Pseudosulfitobacter pseudonitzschiae: one gene and its partners. The protein of the gene in region 1 interacts with the protein of each later gene in a pairwise test. Links are inferred from orthologs where the notes say so. Each region holds a gene or a part of one and is shown in the gene's direction. Other genes may lie near its edges.

What was found. Proteins that work in one complex are often made in the same cells at the same time.
Region 2: the proteins of rho (region 1) and nusG interact in binary tests that used the Escherichia coli proteins (3 or more experiments, as listed by UniProt). The link is inferred for Pseudosulfitobacter pseudonitzschiae from one-to-one orthologs.
Region 3: the proteins of rho (region 1) and hfq interact in binary tests that used the Escherichia coli proteins (3 or more experiments, as listed by UniProt). The link is inferred for Pseudosulfitobacter pseudonitzschiae from one-to-one orthologs.

The regions. Positions count from the first base shown.
Region 1 is NZ_CP022415.1:3,193,768-3,199,748, reverse strand. What follows is about bases 1,136-4,124. They hold rho (transcription termination factor Rho), read left to right. Parts: upstream 1,136-1,979; coding sequence 1,980-3,269; downstream 3,270-4,124. Other genes in these bases: mnmE (tRNA uridine-5-carboxymethylaminomethyl(34) synthesis GTPase MnmE), read left to right, coding at 3,288-4,124; SULPSESMR1_RS15740 (CopD family protein), read left to right, coding at 1,410-1,859. Also shown: SULPSESMR1_RS15750 (shikimate dehydrogenase), read right to left, coding at 1-411; SULPSESMR1_RS15745 (Maf family protein), read right to left, coding at 408-1,007; more of mnmE, read left to right, coding at 4,125-4,568; tRNA uridine-5-carboxymethylaminomethyl(34) synthesis enzyme MnmG, read left to right, coding at 4,583-5,981. UniProt on the Escherichia coli protein: Facilitates transcription termination by a mechanism that involves Rho binding to the nascent RNA, activation of Rho's RNA-dependent ATPase activity, and release of the mRNA from the DNA template.
Region 2 is NZ_CP022415.1:2,655,711-2,660,027, reverse strand. What follows is about bases 1,497-4,317. They hold nusG (transcription termination/antitermination protein NusG), read left to right. Parts: upstream 1,497-2,550; coding sequence 2,551-3,084; downstream 3,085-4,317. Other genes in these bases: rplA (50S ribosomal protein L1), read left to right, coding at 3,615-4,313; rplK (50S ribosomal protein L11), read left to right, coding at 3,188-3,613; secE (preprotein translocase subunit SecE), read left to right, coding at 2,131-2,328; SULPSESMR1_RS13010 (hypothetical protein), read left to right, coding at 1,497-2,051. In the rest of the region: SULPSESMR1_RS13025 (dimethylsulfonioproprionate lyase family protein), read left to right, coding at 1-502; SULPSESMR1_RS13020 (DUF892 family protein), read right to left, coding at 566-985; more of SULPSESMR1_RS13010, read left to right, coding at 1,452-1,496. UniProt on the Escherichia coli protein: Part of the processive rRNA transcription and antitermination complex (rrnTAC). The complex forms an RNA-chaperone ring around the RNA exit tunnel of RNA polymerase (RNAP).
Region 3 is NZ_CP022415.1:1,657,818-1,662,246, reverse strand. Bases 1,497-4,429 are described here. They hold hfq (RNA chaperone Hfq), read left to right. Parts: upstream 1,497-2,809; coding sequence 2,810-3,049; downstream 3,050-4,429. Other genes in these bases: SULPSESMR1_RS08045 (rRNA large subunit pseudouridine synthase E), read right to left, coding at 4,418-4,429; hflX (GTPase HflX), read left to right, coding at 3,046-4,344; SULPSESMR1_RS08060 (TrkH family potassium uptake protein), read left to right, coding at 1,497-2,666. Outside these bases: Trk system potassium transporter TrkA, read left to right, coding at 1-1,129; more of SULPSESMR1_RS08060, read left to right, coding at 1,131-1,496. UniProt on the Escherichia coli protein: RNA chaperone that binds small regulatory RNA (sRNAs) and mRNAs to facilitate mRNA translational regulation in response to envelope stress, environmental stress and changes in metabolite concentrations.

The DNA.
Region 1 (5,981 bases):
CGCGCCACCGGCACCAATCACAGCTGCGGGACCGGATTGAGGAACCCAGTTTGGCGCACCGGTTTTAAGATTTTCCAGAAACCCGTAACCATCTGTATTATCAGCCTGAATCTTGCCATCCTTGCGAAAGATTATTGTGTTCGCCGCGCCGATCAGCGTCGCGCGGTCGGTCACCAGATCAGCGATCTGTAACACGGCCTCTTTGTGGGGAATGGTGATGTTCACCCCGACAAACCCCATCTGGGGCAGTGTGCGCAACACGTTTTCCAGATCATCTGGCTCGACGTGCATGGGAACGTAATGCCCCTTCAGCCCCAGCGTCTTAAGCCAGTGGCGCTGTAGCTGTGGCGATTTGGAATGAGCAACGGGGGCACCGATTACGCCCGCCAATGGAATCTTTGTCTCGGTCACGCCTTCAAAACTCCTCGGACTGTAAGAAAGGCCAGAAGCTGCAAAAGTGGCATACCCAGCACACTAAAGTAATCCCCTTCGATGCTGGCCATCAGACGCACGCCCTCTTCCTCGATCTTATATCCGCCGACGCTGTGGCGAATACTGTCCCAATTACGGTCAACATAGTCGCGTACGTAGACGTCGGATGCATCACGCATCCGCACACGAACCTGACCGATATGCCGCCAGATAGGTTGCCCATCTTCGCAGATCACCGACGCTGACAACAGACTGTGTGTGTCACCGCGTAGGGCACTCAGTTGGGTAACCGCCTCTTCAGGCGTCTCGGGTTTTGACAACAGGGTGCCGCGATGGTCCAGCACCTGATCACAGCCCAGAACAAATACCCCAGGCACCTTGTCACTGATCTTACGGGCTTTAATCTCGGCCAGACTGTCAGCGATATCGCGCGGCTTTGCCCCTTCGGCCAACATACCCGCTTTAACGCTTTCTTCATCGACCCGTGGTTTCATCACCTCAAAGGGAACACCGGCTTGGGTTAGCATTTGCGCCCGGATAGACGACCCCGAGGCGAGGATGAGAGCCTGTGGCATGTGGATAACCTTGTGTGAAAACCATGTGCAGCGCGTTGGTCCTTTTGTGAGAATTATACGCTTGGGGTTCAATCCCGAATTTCGCCCGGGTTCTGTCAGTCTTCACCTCATTTGTACCCCCATGCATAAGGACAAAATCGAAGGTGTTGATATCTGAGTTCTCTTGAAATTATCCACAGAGTTACACAGGCCTTGAATAAACTCACATTTTATTAATACATTGATATAAATCACAAAATTTTAATACCCTTCATACCACTCCCGAGGTGGATAAACTTTTACGCCTGTGCAAAAACCAGTGCACAGAATGATAATCCACAGGATTCAACGACCCTACTTAATCATCAACCTTTCTTTTCTCTTATATTTATTATTAGTAAGGAGCCGAGCGCAGGAGGCCCCATGTCCGATATTCTGAGCAACTGGTATCCCTACATCAAGGCAATGCACATCATGTCAGTGATTGCGTGGATGGCAGGGCTGTTTTACCTGCCACGGCTGTTTGTCCATCACATCGAGACTGCAGGCCTGCAGGGCCCCAGCCACGATTTGTTCATAATCATGGAAGACAAGCTTCTACGTGTAATCATGAACCCGGCGATGATATCGACTTGGCTTTTTGGTATCTTTTTGGTGATGATACCCGGGATAGTAAATTGGGACATGGTCTGGCCCTGGACCAAAGCGATCGCGGTACTGGCGATGACCGTATTCCACATGTGGTTGGCAGGGCAACGGCGCAAGTTTGTCGCGGGCAAGCGCCTGAAAACTGGTCGCACCTACCGGATGATGAACGAGCTACCAACAGTTCTGATGGTTGTGATTGTGCTGTCTGTGGTGGTGAAGTTCTGAATTCATTGACTCAGACAGCGCATTTGCCTATTTGACATAAAGCACCCCGTTCGGGGACCGCATCAAGCGATATATTTTGATTTAGGACAGCCTGTTTTGTGCCGGCTGCTACGTGTTTGCATGACAACCGAAACAACTGAGATAAACGAATGTCTGACTCTGGCCGAGTTGAAAGCCAATAGCCCCAAAGATCTGCTAGCGATGGCCGAAGAGCTTGAGATCGAGAATGCTTCGACCATGCGCAAAGGCGAGATGATGTTCCAAATCTTGCGTGAACGCGCGGACGAAGGCTGGGACGTGTCTGGTGATGGCGTGTTGGAAGTGCTGCAAGACGGTTTTGGATTTTTGCGCTCGCCCGAGGCGAACTATCTGTCCGGCCCCGATGACATCTATGTCTCGCCCGAAATGATCCGTAAATATTCGCTGCGCACCGGTGATACCATTGATGGTGGAATTCGTGCTCCTGACAATGACGAACGCTATTTTGCGCTGACAGATGTGGCAAACATCAACTTTGAAGACCCTGAAAAGGCGCGTCACAAGATTGCCTTTGACAACCTGACGCCGTTGTACCCCGATGAGCGTCTGACGATGGAAACCGACGAGCCCACGACCAAAGACCGGTCGGCGCGGATCATTGATCTGGTTTCGCCCATTGGTAAAGGTCAGCGTTCGTTGATCGTGGCACCGCCGCGCACAGGTAAAACAGTGCTGTTGCAAAACATCGCCAACAGCATCGAACGCAATCACCCCGAATGCTATCTGATTGTTCTGCTGATTGATGAGCGGCCGGAAGAGGTCACCGACATGCAGCGTTCGGTCAAGGGCGAAGTTATCAGTTCAACCTTTGACGAACCTGCAACGCGTCACGTCGCCGTTTCGGAAATGGTTATTGAAAAGGCCAAGCGTCTGGTCGAACACAAGCGTGACGTTGTTATCCTGTTGGACTCGATCACCCGTCTGGGCCGTGCGTTCAACACCGTCGTGCCGTCGTCGGGCAAGGTTCTGACCGGTGGTGTGGATGCCAACGCGCTGCAACGCCCCAAGCGTTTCTTTGGTGCGGCACGCAACATCGAAGAGGGCGGTAGCCTGACCATCATCGCCACTGCTCTGATCGATACCGGCAGCCGGATGGACGAGGTGATCTTTGAAGAATTCAAAGGTACGGGTAACTCGGAAATCGTGCTGGATCGCAAGATTGCAGACAAACGCGTGTTCCCGGCCATTGACATCTTGAAATCCGGGACGCGAAAAGAAGAACTGCTGGTGGATAAGATTGACCTGGCAAAAACCTTTGTTCTGCGCCGTATTCTGAACCCGATGGGTACGACGGATGCAATCGAGTTCCTGATTTCCAAGTTGAAGCAGACCAAGACCAACTCGGATTTCTTCGATTCCATGAACACCTGACCCTTGGGGGCGTGACTGATGGATACGATTTTCGCCCTTGCAACTGCACAGGGCCGCGCGGGCGTGGCCGTGGTGCGTGTGTCGGGTCCATTGGCGCACCGTGTTGGCGCGCAGTTGTGCGGTGACATTCCCGACGCAGGAAGCTTTGCCGTGCGTGCGGTGCGCGCGGATAGTGAATTACTGGACCGTGCTCTGGTTCTGACTTTTGCAGCCCCGCACAGCTTCACGGGCGAGGACGTGATAGAATTCCATTTGCATGGCAGTATTGCGATCATCCAAAGGGTGCTGACTGTTCTGGGTCAGTTCGATGGCGCAAGATTGGCCGAACCGGGCGAGTTTACCCGCCGCGCTCTTGAAAACGGAAAGATGGACTTGGCTCAAGTCGAGGGTTTGGCAGATCTGATAGATGCCGAAACCGAATTTCAGCGGGCACAGGCGATGCAAACCGTTGAGGGCGCATTGAGCAAGGTCGTCGAAGACTGGCGTAGGCGGCTGATTCACGCGGCGTCTCTTTTAGAGGTCACAATAGATTTTGCCGATGAAGACGTGCCAGTGGATGTGGCCCCCGAGGTGTCCGATCTGCTTGCGGATGTGATCGCGCAAGCCTCGGATGAGGTATCGCGGTCGTATGTGTCCGAGCGTGTTCGCGTCGGGTTTGAAGTGGCGATTGTTGGTCTTCCGAATGTGGGAAAATCTACACTTCTCAATGCGTTAGCGGGGCGTGACGCTGCAATTACCTCAGAATTTGCGGGCACAACGCGTGATGTCATCGAAGTGCGGATGGATCTGGATGGTTTGCCGGTAACGTTTCTGGATACGGCTGGTTTGCGGGACAGCGACGATCATGTGGAATCTATCGGGATCAAGCGGGCAATATCGCGTGCAAAGAAAGCTGACTTGCGTGTGTTCCTGACCGATGATGCGTCAGAGTTGCCCTTGGAACCTTTACCCCAAGATTTAGTGATCGCGCCAAAGGCGGATTTACGAACTGACGGGACCGGAGTTTCTGGTGTCACGGGCGCAGGTTTGACTGATCTAGTACAAGCCGTTAAGGCCGTATTTTCAGGAATGGTTGCGCATGTTGGCCTGACATCGCGTGCCAGACATCGTACATCGCTGCAATCCGCCGTCGAAGCGTTGGAACAAGCGTCGTTGCTCGTCAAGCAGGGGCCAGAGGTTTATGATCTGGCAGCGGAAGAATTGCGCACTGCGATTCGAAGCCTCGAGTTCCTAGTTGGACGAATCGATGTAGAAAATTTGCTGGATGAAATCTTTTCCAGTTTTTGCTTGGGTAAGTGACAGGAGTGTTTCACGTGAAACATTTTGACGTTTTGGTAATCGGAGGTGGCCATGCGGGAGCAGAGGCTGCCCACGCGGCTGCGCGGATGGGTGCCAACACGGCGCTGGTCACCATGACGCTGTCTGGCATTGGTGTTATGTCCTGCAATCCAGCGATCGGCGGTTTGGGAAAAGGGCACCTTGTTCGCGAAATCGACGCAATGGATGGCGTGATGGGAAAAGTTGCAGATAAGGCTGGAATTCAGTTCCGTCTGCTGAACCGGCGTAAGGGGCCTGCGGTTCAAGGCCCACGTGCGCAGGCAGACCGTGAGATTTATCAACGAGAAATGCTGGCTGTCATTCAATCGCAGCTCAATCTAACAGTGATCGAAGGTGAAGTTGTCGACCTGAAAATGGTGGGGCAGCGCGCAACCGGAGTTGAACTGGCAGATGGAACACAGATTCACAGCAGCACAGTTGTCCTAACCACGGGGACGTTCCTTCGGGGGATCATACATATTGGCGAAGAAAAACGTTCTGGCGGTCGCATGGGCGATAAGGCGTCGGTACGTCTGGCGGAGCGGATTGACGCGTTCGGCTTGCCCCTTGGTCGGCTTAAAACCGGAACGCCGCCCCGTTTGGATACACGCACAATCAATTGGTCCATTCTGGACGAGCAGCAGGGGGACGAAGACCCTGCGTTTTTCTCTTTTGAAACAGCGCAGTTGTCGGCGAAACAGGTTGCTTGCGGAATTACCCATACCAACGAACGCACCCATGAGATTATCACGAAGAACCTCAAGCGTTCGGCGATGTATGGCGGTCATATAGACGGGAAGGGCCCGCGCTATTGTCCGTCGATCGAAGACAAAGTCGTGCGTTTTGCTGATAAAACGTCACATCAAGTGTTTCTTGAACCTGAAAGCTTGTCTGGAAACACGGTTTACCCAAACGGTATATCGACATCTCTGCCCGTAGATGTGCAAAAGGACTATATCCACTCCATTGTCGGGCTAGAGGACGCGGTGATCCTGCAACCGGGATATGCGATTGAATACGACTATGTCGATCCGCGCGCATTGGACGCGTCGCTGCAGCTTCGCGCGACAACGCATCTTTTCCTTGCGGGGCAAATAAACGGGACGACAGGTTACGAAGAGGCCGCAGCGCAAGGTTTGGTCGCGGGTATCAACGCTGCTTGTTTGGCGCAAGGTCGTGAGCAAGTCCATTTTGGCCGTTCGAACAGCTATATCGGTGTAATGATTGACGATCTGACGACACGTGGCGTGACAGAGCCCTATCGCATGTTCACCTCGCGCGCCGAATTTCGACTGTCGCTGCGCGCAGATAATGCGGATCAACGGCTGACACCGATGGCGATCGATCTGGGAATGGTATCTTCGAAGCGGCAATCCTTGTTCGAAGCCAAGCGAG
Region 2 (4,317 bases), 540 kb from region 1 along the record:
TGTGACCGCACATTTCGCCCGTGCGCTGGATCTGGGTGAGCGGTCGGCGATGCAGGGCATGGCGCGGGCTTTGCGCGAAGTGCGCGGCGATCTGGCGTGGGAATATGGCTATGACAAGCTACCCAAGGCGCTGGCGCAGAAATACGCCTATTGCGAGGTTTTGGGCCCGAAGGGGCCGGTGCAGTCCGACGGGTTGATTTTGGGCTTTGTGCTGTTCGCGCCCGCCACCACCTATCCCCAGCACAGCCATCAGGACATCGAGGAAAGCTATATCTCTGTTTCGGGTGCGTGGTCTGAAAATGACACGGCCGTTTACGCGCCGGGGTCGTTGATTCTGAACCGTTCTGGCGACGAACATCGGATCACCACAGGAGAGCTGGACCCCTGTCTTCTGGCCTATGCGTGGACAGGTGCAGCAGGGCGGTTGGCCGAGCCGATGATGAAGCTTACGGCCACGCGCAAGGCAGGGGCGATCACGGCCAAATCACGTGGGCCATACTGAGCGGTTTGACACGAAAGAGGCCAGCGCGATGTCTGGCCTCTTTTCGAACGGTTTTGAAACCGGTCAAGCTGCGGCTTTGTTAACGCCGCCGGTGGCGATTTTCGTCATGTGGCGGTCGCCATCATACGTATCGTCCAGAAGTTTTTGCAGCTTGGCTGCGTCCTCGTCCAGACCAAGACGGTTGGCAAAGGCGACGACACTGCCGTAACCGGCAAGTGCATAGTGCACCATGCGCTGATACTGGGTGATGATCACCGCATCGCGCGCGTCGTGGTCGGAAATGTCGGCTTTGACGCCGTGGGCACGGGCTTCGGTTGCCAGACCTTCGGAAATGCCATTCACACCAGCGATCAAGGCTTTGCTCAGCTCTTTGTCTTTTGCGGCACGGCCCAGATCGGCGGTGGCTTCCATCGATTGGTTGCAGGCACTGTGCAGGTCTTGGAGTTGATCGAAATAGACGTCTTTGAGATTGTTAATGGTCACGGTGATCTCCTCATGTGATCTGTTTTGTTGGGTTCGGTGTCTCAACACATCGTGGCGCATTGCGGTTCCCGAGGGACGCTGCCGCGGGTGGCAATCCGCGCAAGCGCAGACCTGACCCTGATCCATCCCGCTATGCTGACCAAGAGGGCGCCATCTGCAGGCGCGCTGGTCGTAAAACCTGCGCTGGCGCATGCGGGTGTGACGTTCCTTGGCATTTGTGCTCAAATCGGACTTGCAATGCTGCCGCGTGCCGCGTAATCACGCAGCGATCGCGTAGGGGTATAGCTCAGCTGGTAGAGCGACGGTCTCCAAAACCGTAGGTCGAGGGTTCGAACCCTTCTGCCCCTGCCATCATTGTCCATACATCGGAAATACCGCCTTTGTTCTGCTGCAGTCTTGCCGCTGTGGCTGCGCATTTCGCCTTTATGTCGGCATGGTTCGTTCATCCTGTTCAAAAGGTTCTCCTATGTCCGATTCTGCCAAAGCGGGACTTGGTCCTGAAACCCTGTCGTTGATCCGTGAACTTGTATCCGGCGAAGCCGTCACCCTGCCACCCGAAGCGCCACGCGGGCCACTTGCGCACAGGATCGTGTCACCGCAGGAAGCATTGCCCGCGCGCAGGGGAGTGCCCGACGTTGTCACGCAGCGGTTTGCGCGCTTGCGGGCCTTGCGCCCCAGCCGTCGTCAGAGTGTTTGGGCCGCCGTTGCGTTGATCGTGCTGCTACGGCCTGCTTGGGTTGTGCTGACGCTGGTGCTGGGCGCGTTCGTGATGTTGGGCATGGTTGTGGCCTTTGGCGCTGATCGCGTCTGGTCCGGATCGGTTGGTTTATTGAAATGGTACACGGGCCGCGCGCCCGAACGTGGGGTGCGGCTGGCAGCACGCATTGACAGATTCGCCTGTCGCTGGGACAGTTTGCTTGACCGGTTTCCCGATGGCTGGGTCGATGGATTGTACTTGCCTGACCTGCAATCGCTGCTGGACGCCGAGGACCGGCACGATGCCGTTATGGCCACCCGTTTGCAGCGGATGCACGACCAGTTGCCTGACCGCGAGGCCACCGTTTGAACCCGCGGCCCCGCAAGGGGCCTTGAAATCACGGTCGCAGCCCGTTACATGGGCCGGACCAATCCGATAGGAGCCTATTATGGCCACCACCAATCCGCTACAGTTTATCCAGCAAGTGCGCACAGAAGTCAGCAAGGTCGTTTGGCCCACGCGGCGCGAGGTGATGCTGACCACTGTTATGGTGTTCATCATGGCGGCACTGGTTGCCGTGTTTTTTGCGCTGGTCGACATTCTGATCCGCGGTGGATTGCAGCAGATTTTGGGATTTTTCGGCTGAGCCTTTCGTGCTTTGTTGATCCCGGTCAAATGACCCACAAAACCGATCAAGGCCTTGAAACTCTGCGACTGTCGGAGTAGATGGCAACCCTGACCTGACAGAGGGCGTGCGGCGATTCGTGTTGCGCGCCGATTTTTTGTTCAGGTTGGTCAGGCTAAGTGTCTGAGAATTATCAAGAATTTGACACGTTGTCGTGTCGCACCAAGAGAGGCAGACGAGCTTATGGCGAAACGATGGTATTCGGTCAGCGTTCTTTCGAACTTCGAAAAGAAAATTGCCGAACAAATTCGTACAACCGCCGTCGAGCAGCAGCTCGAAGGTGAAATCGACGAAGTTCTGGTGCCGACCGAAGAGGTCATCGAGGTGCGCCGCGGCAAGAAAGTCACGACCGAACGGCGCTTTATGCCCGGTTATGTGCTGGTCCACATGGAGATGTCCGACCGCGGGTATCACCTGATCAGTTCGATCAACCGCGTCACCGGTTTTCTGGGCCCGCAAGGCCGCCCGATGCCGATGCGCGATGCCGAAGTGAACCAGATCCTGAACCGCGTTCAGGAAGGCGAAGACAGCCCGCGCACTCTGATCCACTTCGAAGTGGGCGAGCGCGTCAAGGTCAACGACGGTCCGTTCGAAGATTTCGACGGCATGGTCGAAGAAGTGGACGAAGATGCGCAGCGCCTCAAGGTGACGGTATCGATCTTCGGGCGCGAAACGCCCGTGGAACTGGAATTCACTCAGGTCACCAAACAGTCCTGAGTGCAAATTGTGGGAGGCGAGGGTGCCGCGGCATCCGGACCGGACCACACAACATAAAGCCCCAAGGGACGCGTCCTGCGGGGGTTGAGATAGGAGAAGGCCCATGGCCAAGAAACTCGTCGGCACTATGAAGTTGCAAGTGCCCGCCGGTCAAGCAAACCCATCCCCGCCGGTCGGTCCGGCGCTGGGTCAGCGCGGCATCAACATCATGGAATTCTGCAAGGCGTTCAACGCCAAAACCGCAGACCTGGAGCCCGGTGCGCCGTGCCCGACCGTGATCACGTATTATCAGGATAAGTCCTTTACGATGGACATCAAGACGCCCCCGGCGTCGTATTTCCTGAAAAAAGCGGCCAAGGTGAAGTCTGGTGCAAAAACGCCCAGCCGTGAAACCGTCGGTACTGTGACCACCAAGCAGATCCGCGAAATCGCCGAAGCGAAGATGAAAGACCTGAACGCCAATTCGATCGAAGCGGCGATGCAGATCATCCTGGGCTCTGCCCGCTCTATGGGCATCGAGGTGAAGTAAGATGGCAAAATACGGAAAACGCACCACCGCTGCTCGTGAAGCATTCGCTGGCAAAGAGAACCTGTCGGTTGAGGATGCCGTTGCGCTGATCAAAGGCAACTCCAAAGCCAAGTTTGACGAAACTGTTGAAATTTCGATGAACCTGGGCGTCGACCCCCGTCACGCTGACCAGATGGTTCGCGGCGTGGTTGGCCTGCCCAACGGTACAGGCAAAGACGTGCGCGTTGCTGTCTTTGCTCGTGGCCCGAAAGCCGACGAAGCCAAGGCAGCCGGAGCCGACATCGTTGGCGCCGAAGACCTGATGGAAATCGTGCAAGGTGGCAAGATCGAATTTGATCGCTGCATCGCAACACCCGACATGATGCCGATCGTTGGGCGTCTGGGTAAGGTTCTGGGTCCCCGCAACCTGATGCCGAACCCCAAAGTGGGTACGGTCACAATGGACGTGGCGGACGCGGTCAAAGCTGCCAAGGGCGGCGAAGTCCAGTTCAAAGCCGAAAAAGCGGGCGTCGTGCACGCTGGCGTTGGCAAGGTATCGTTCGACGCGGCCAAGCTGGCTGAAAACATTCGCGCCTTTGTTGGTGCCGTGGCCAAGGCGCGTCCCGCCGGTGCCAAAGGTACTTACATGAAAAAAGTTTCGCTTAGCTCCACTATGGGCCCGGGCGTGTCGGTTGACGTGGACAACGCTGTCACCGAATAAGCAT
Region 3 (4,429 bases), 1.5 Mb from region 1 along the record:
TCAGGTGGCCCATTCGGTCTTTGGCATCAATCGCAAGATCGCGCGGCTGCGGTCGCAGTCTTATCTGGATGCGATCTATTCCGACCTCTACCGCCGCGATCACATGCCGATCGACGTGGTGATCAGCCCCGAACGCGAGGTCGCCGCAGCGGCGTTGCAACGTCTGCACACCACGGCGGCCTTTGACACCGAACGCTTCATGGACGGCAAGGCGCATCTTCTGGGCATCACCATCGAGGAAGAATGCCCGGTGGTGAACACGCCTTTGCGCCAGTTGACCGATCTGTTCTCGACCCTGCGCGCAGTCGTGGTGGGGGTGCGCCGCGATGGCACATTGTTTACCCCCGAGGCCAAGGACCAGCTTTTTGTCGGTGACGATTGCTATGTCTTTGCCCATGTGGACGACGTGCCCCGCACGATGGAGATTTTTGGCAAGAAGCTGGCCAAGCAGGAGCGCATCATTCTTGTGGGCGGTGGCAATGTCGGTCTTGCCGTAGCCGCGGAACTGGAAAAGCGCACCCACCGTGTGCGCACCAAGATCATCGAGAAAAATCGCAAATGTGCCGAACGCGCGGCTGAAGCACTTGAGCGGACGATCGTGCTGAATGGCGATGGTCTGGATGTCGCCCTGCTGACCGAGGCAGGCGTGTCGCGTGCCGATGCGATGCTGGCCGTAACGGACGACGATAAAACCAACATGCTGGCAGCCGTGCGCGCCAAAACCGAAGGCTGCCCCTATGCCATCGCGCTGATCAACGACCCTACGCTGGTGCCGATGATGGGCCCCTTGGGGATCGACGCCTATATCAACCCGCGTGCAACCACGGTGTCATCCATCCTGCGCCACATCCGCCACGGGCGTGTGCGCTCGGTCTATTCCATCGGTGACGCCGAAGCCGAGGTGATCGAGGCAGAGGTGCTGTCGACCTCGCCGCTGGCAGGGCGCAAGATCGGCGAGATCGAATTTCCAGAAGGTGTGCTGGTGGGGGCCGTGCGCAAAGGCGGTGAAGTGATCCGGCCGGTGTCGTCCACCCGCATCGACGAAGGCGACGTGATTGCGATTTTCAGCCTGGCCAAGGATGTCCCCGAGGTCGAGCGGCTGATGCAAGTGTCCATCGACTTTTTCTGACATGATGCGCCCGTCCGACCTTCAGGACCGTATGTTGCAGCTGCCGCTGTTCTTGCTGATGTTCGGTGCCGCCTCTGCGTTCATGCTGGTGCCGGCGATCCACGGTTCGGTGATCCGTGAACTGGCCACGGCGCGGGCGTTTCTGTATTCCGCCGTGCTGGGCCTATTGTTGTTTGCGCTGATCGCACTGGCCCACGCAGGCCGGTCGCCGCGCCATGGCACGCTGGGCCCGTTGATGAGCCTTTTTGCCGCTTTCACCGTTCTGCCCGCCTTTCTCGCGGTCCCCTTTCACGAAGGTTTGGGCACCACCTCGTTTCTGAACGCTTATATCGAAATGGTCAGCTCGTTCACCACCACTGGCGCCACTCTGTTCGACACGCCGGGACGGCTGAACGACACGTTGAACCTGTGGCGTGCGCAGGTCGGCTGGATGGGCGGGCTGCTGATGTGGATTGCAGCCAGCGCCATTCTGGCCCCCCTCAGCCTTGGCGGTTTCGAGGTGACAGCCCGCGCCGAGCCGGGCCGCTATGATGAACGCAACATGCGCTATCGTCATGTCGAAGGGCGGGCGCGTCTGGTCAAAGTGTTCAAAGCACTGGTGCCGATTTATACGGGTCTGACGATCCTGTTGTGGATTTTGTTGATTGTCGGTGGTGACCGGTCGCTGGTGGCGCTGTGCCACGCGATGTCGGTGATGGCCACCTCGGGCATCTCGCCGGTGGGCGGGGCATCGGGTGCAGGGTCGGGCATAGGCGGCGAAATGGTGATGGCGCTGTTTATGCTGTTTGCCCTGTCGCGCATGACCTTTTCCACTGACACGGTCACATCCGACAGCGGCGGTCTGCTGCAAGACCCCGAGTTTCGCATCGGCATTGCGGTGGTGTTGGGCGTGCCGTTCATCCTGTTCCTGCGTCACTTTCTGGGCGCGATCGACGTGGGCGAACAAAACAGTCTTGTGGCTGCAGGGCAGGCGCTATGGGGGGCGGTTTTCACCGTTCTGTCCTTTTTGTCTACCACAGGCTTTACCAGCGCCTATTGGGAAACCTCGCAAAACTGGTCGGGTCTGGCAACGCCGGGGATGATCCTGATGGGGCTTGCGCTGATCGGTGGCGGCGTGGCCACCACTGCGGGCGGGGTCAAGTTGTTGCGTGTCTTTGCGCTCTATCAGGCCGGTCTGCGCGAGATGGAGAAACTGGTGCACCCGCATTCGGTCAGCAGCGGCAACACGGTCGGGCGTCGGGTGCTCAAGGGGGGCGCGTTTATCGCATGGGTGTTTTTCATGCTGTTCGCAATGAGTCTGGCACTGGTCACCACGGTTCTGGCGGGTCTCGGGGTAGAGTTCGAGGCCGCGATGACGATGGCCGTGGCCGCCCTGTCCACGACCGGCCCACTGCTGGAATGGGCCGGCGACGCGCCCATCCGCCTGCAAGAACTGGGACCGGCGGCAAAGTCGGTTTTTGCAGCAGCAATGGTGCTGGGGCGACTGGAAACGCTGGCGATCATTGCTCTGCTGACCCCTGATCTGTGGCGCAGTTGACGCACTGGGCAGCACCGTCAGCGGTGCCTCGCAGGGGATAATGTTTTTGGGCTGGAAACTCGGGCACTTGGCCTTCATACTCCGGGCAAATGAGGGATGGCTTGGTCCGCAAGCCTAATACAAGAAAAAAGGTAAGAACCGACATGGCTTCGGACAGACAGAACTTGCAGGATGCCTTCCTGAACCACGTGCGCAAAACAAAGGTGCCCGTGACGATTTTCCTGATCAACGGTGTGAAACTGCAAGGCGTGATCACTTGGTTTGACAACTTCTGCGTGCTGTTGCGCCGCGATGGTCAGTCACAACTGGTGTACAAACACGCCATTTCGACGATCATGCCCAGCCAGCCGATCAGCTTGTACGAGGGCGAAGACGCCTCTTGAGCAAACCTTCGTTTCAGGTGGATGACAGCGAAGGCCCCCGTTTCACACGGGCTTTTGTGCTGCACCCCGACATCAAATCCGACCGCGACCGCCGCGGCGCCGAACTGGCGTTGGCCGAAGCTGTGTCATTGGCCCATGCGTTGCCGCATCTGGAGGTGGTGGGCGATCTGGTCGTACCACTGCCCAAGGTGCATGCGGGCATGTTGTTCGGCAAAGGCAAGATCGAAGAACTGCGCGCCCGCTTCGAGGCGGACGAGGTTGAACTGGTGCTGGTCGACGGGCCCGTCACCCCTGTCCAGCAGCGCAACCTTGAAAAGGCATGGGGGGTCAAACTGCTTGACCGTACTGGCCTGATTCTCGAAATTTTCAGCGACCGTGCCGCCACCCGCGAGGGCGTGCTTCAGGTCGAGATGGCGGCGCTGAATTATCAACGCACCCGTCTGGTGCGCGCATGGACCCACCTCGAACGCCAGCGTGGCGGGCTGGGCTTTGTTGGTGGTCCCGGCGAAACCCAGATCGAGGCGGACCGCCGCGCAATCGACCTGCAACTGGTGCGCTTGCGCCGCCAGTTGGAAAAGGTCGTCAAAACCCGCACCCTGCACCGCGCCGCGCGTGCCAAGGTGCCGTTCCCGATTGTGGCACTGGTGGGCTATACCAACGCGGGCAAGTCCACACTGTTCAACCGGCTGACCGGTGCCAACGTGATGGCCGAAGATATGCTCTTTGCCACACTCGACCCGACCATGCGCCGCGTCGAACTGGACAACGGCCCCGAAATCATCCTGTCCGACACGGTGGGCTTTATCTCGGACCTGCCGACCGAACTGGTCGCCGCATTCCGCGCCACTCTCGAAGAGGTGCTGGCCGCCGATATCATTTGCCACGTGCGCGACATCTCGCACCCTGAAACAGAAGATCAGGCCGCAGACGTGCGCGAAATCCTGACCACGCTTGGCGTCGGCAACGAACGCCCGATGTTCGAGATCTGGAACAAGATCGACCTGCTGCCCGAAGCCGAGGCCGAGGCCGCCCAAGCGCGTGCTGCCCGCGATCAGGACATCATCGCCATCTCGGCTCTCAAGGGCACCGGCGTCGAAAGCTTTATGTCGATCATCTCGGACGCGCTTCAGGGTCGCGTCAGCGAAGAAAAACTGCGGCTGAGCTTTGCCCAAGGTAAAAAACGCGCATGGCTGTTCTCTGAAGGTGTGGCCGTGGACGAAGTGCAGGACGAAGACGGCTTTGCCATCACCGTCCGCTGGACACCGAAACAACGCGCCCAGTTCGAACAGGTCTGACACCCGCTTCTTTTGGCCGGAAATATCCCGGGGGAGCGTCGAAGGCGCGGGGGCAGCGCCCCCGGAACCCCTTTTAGACCGTGAC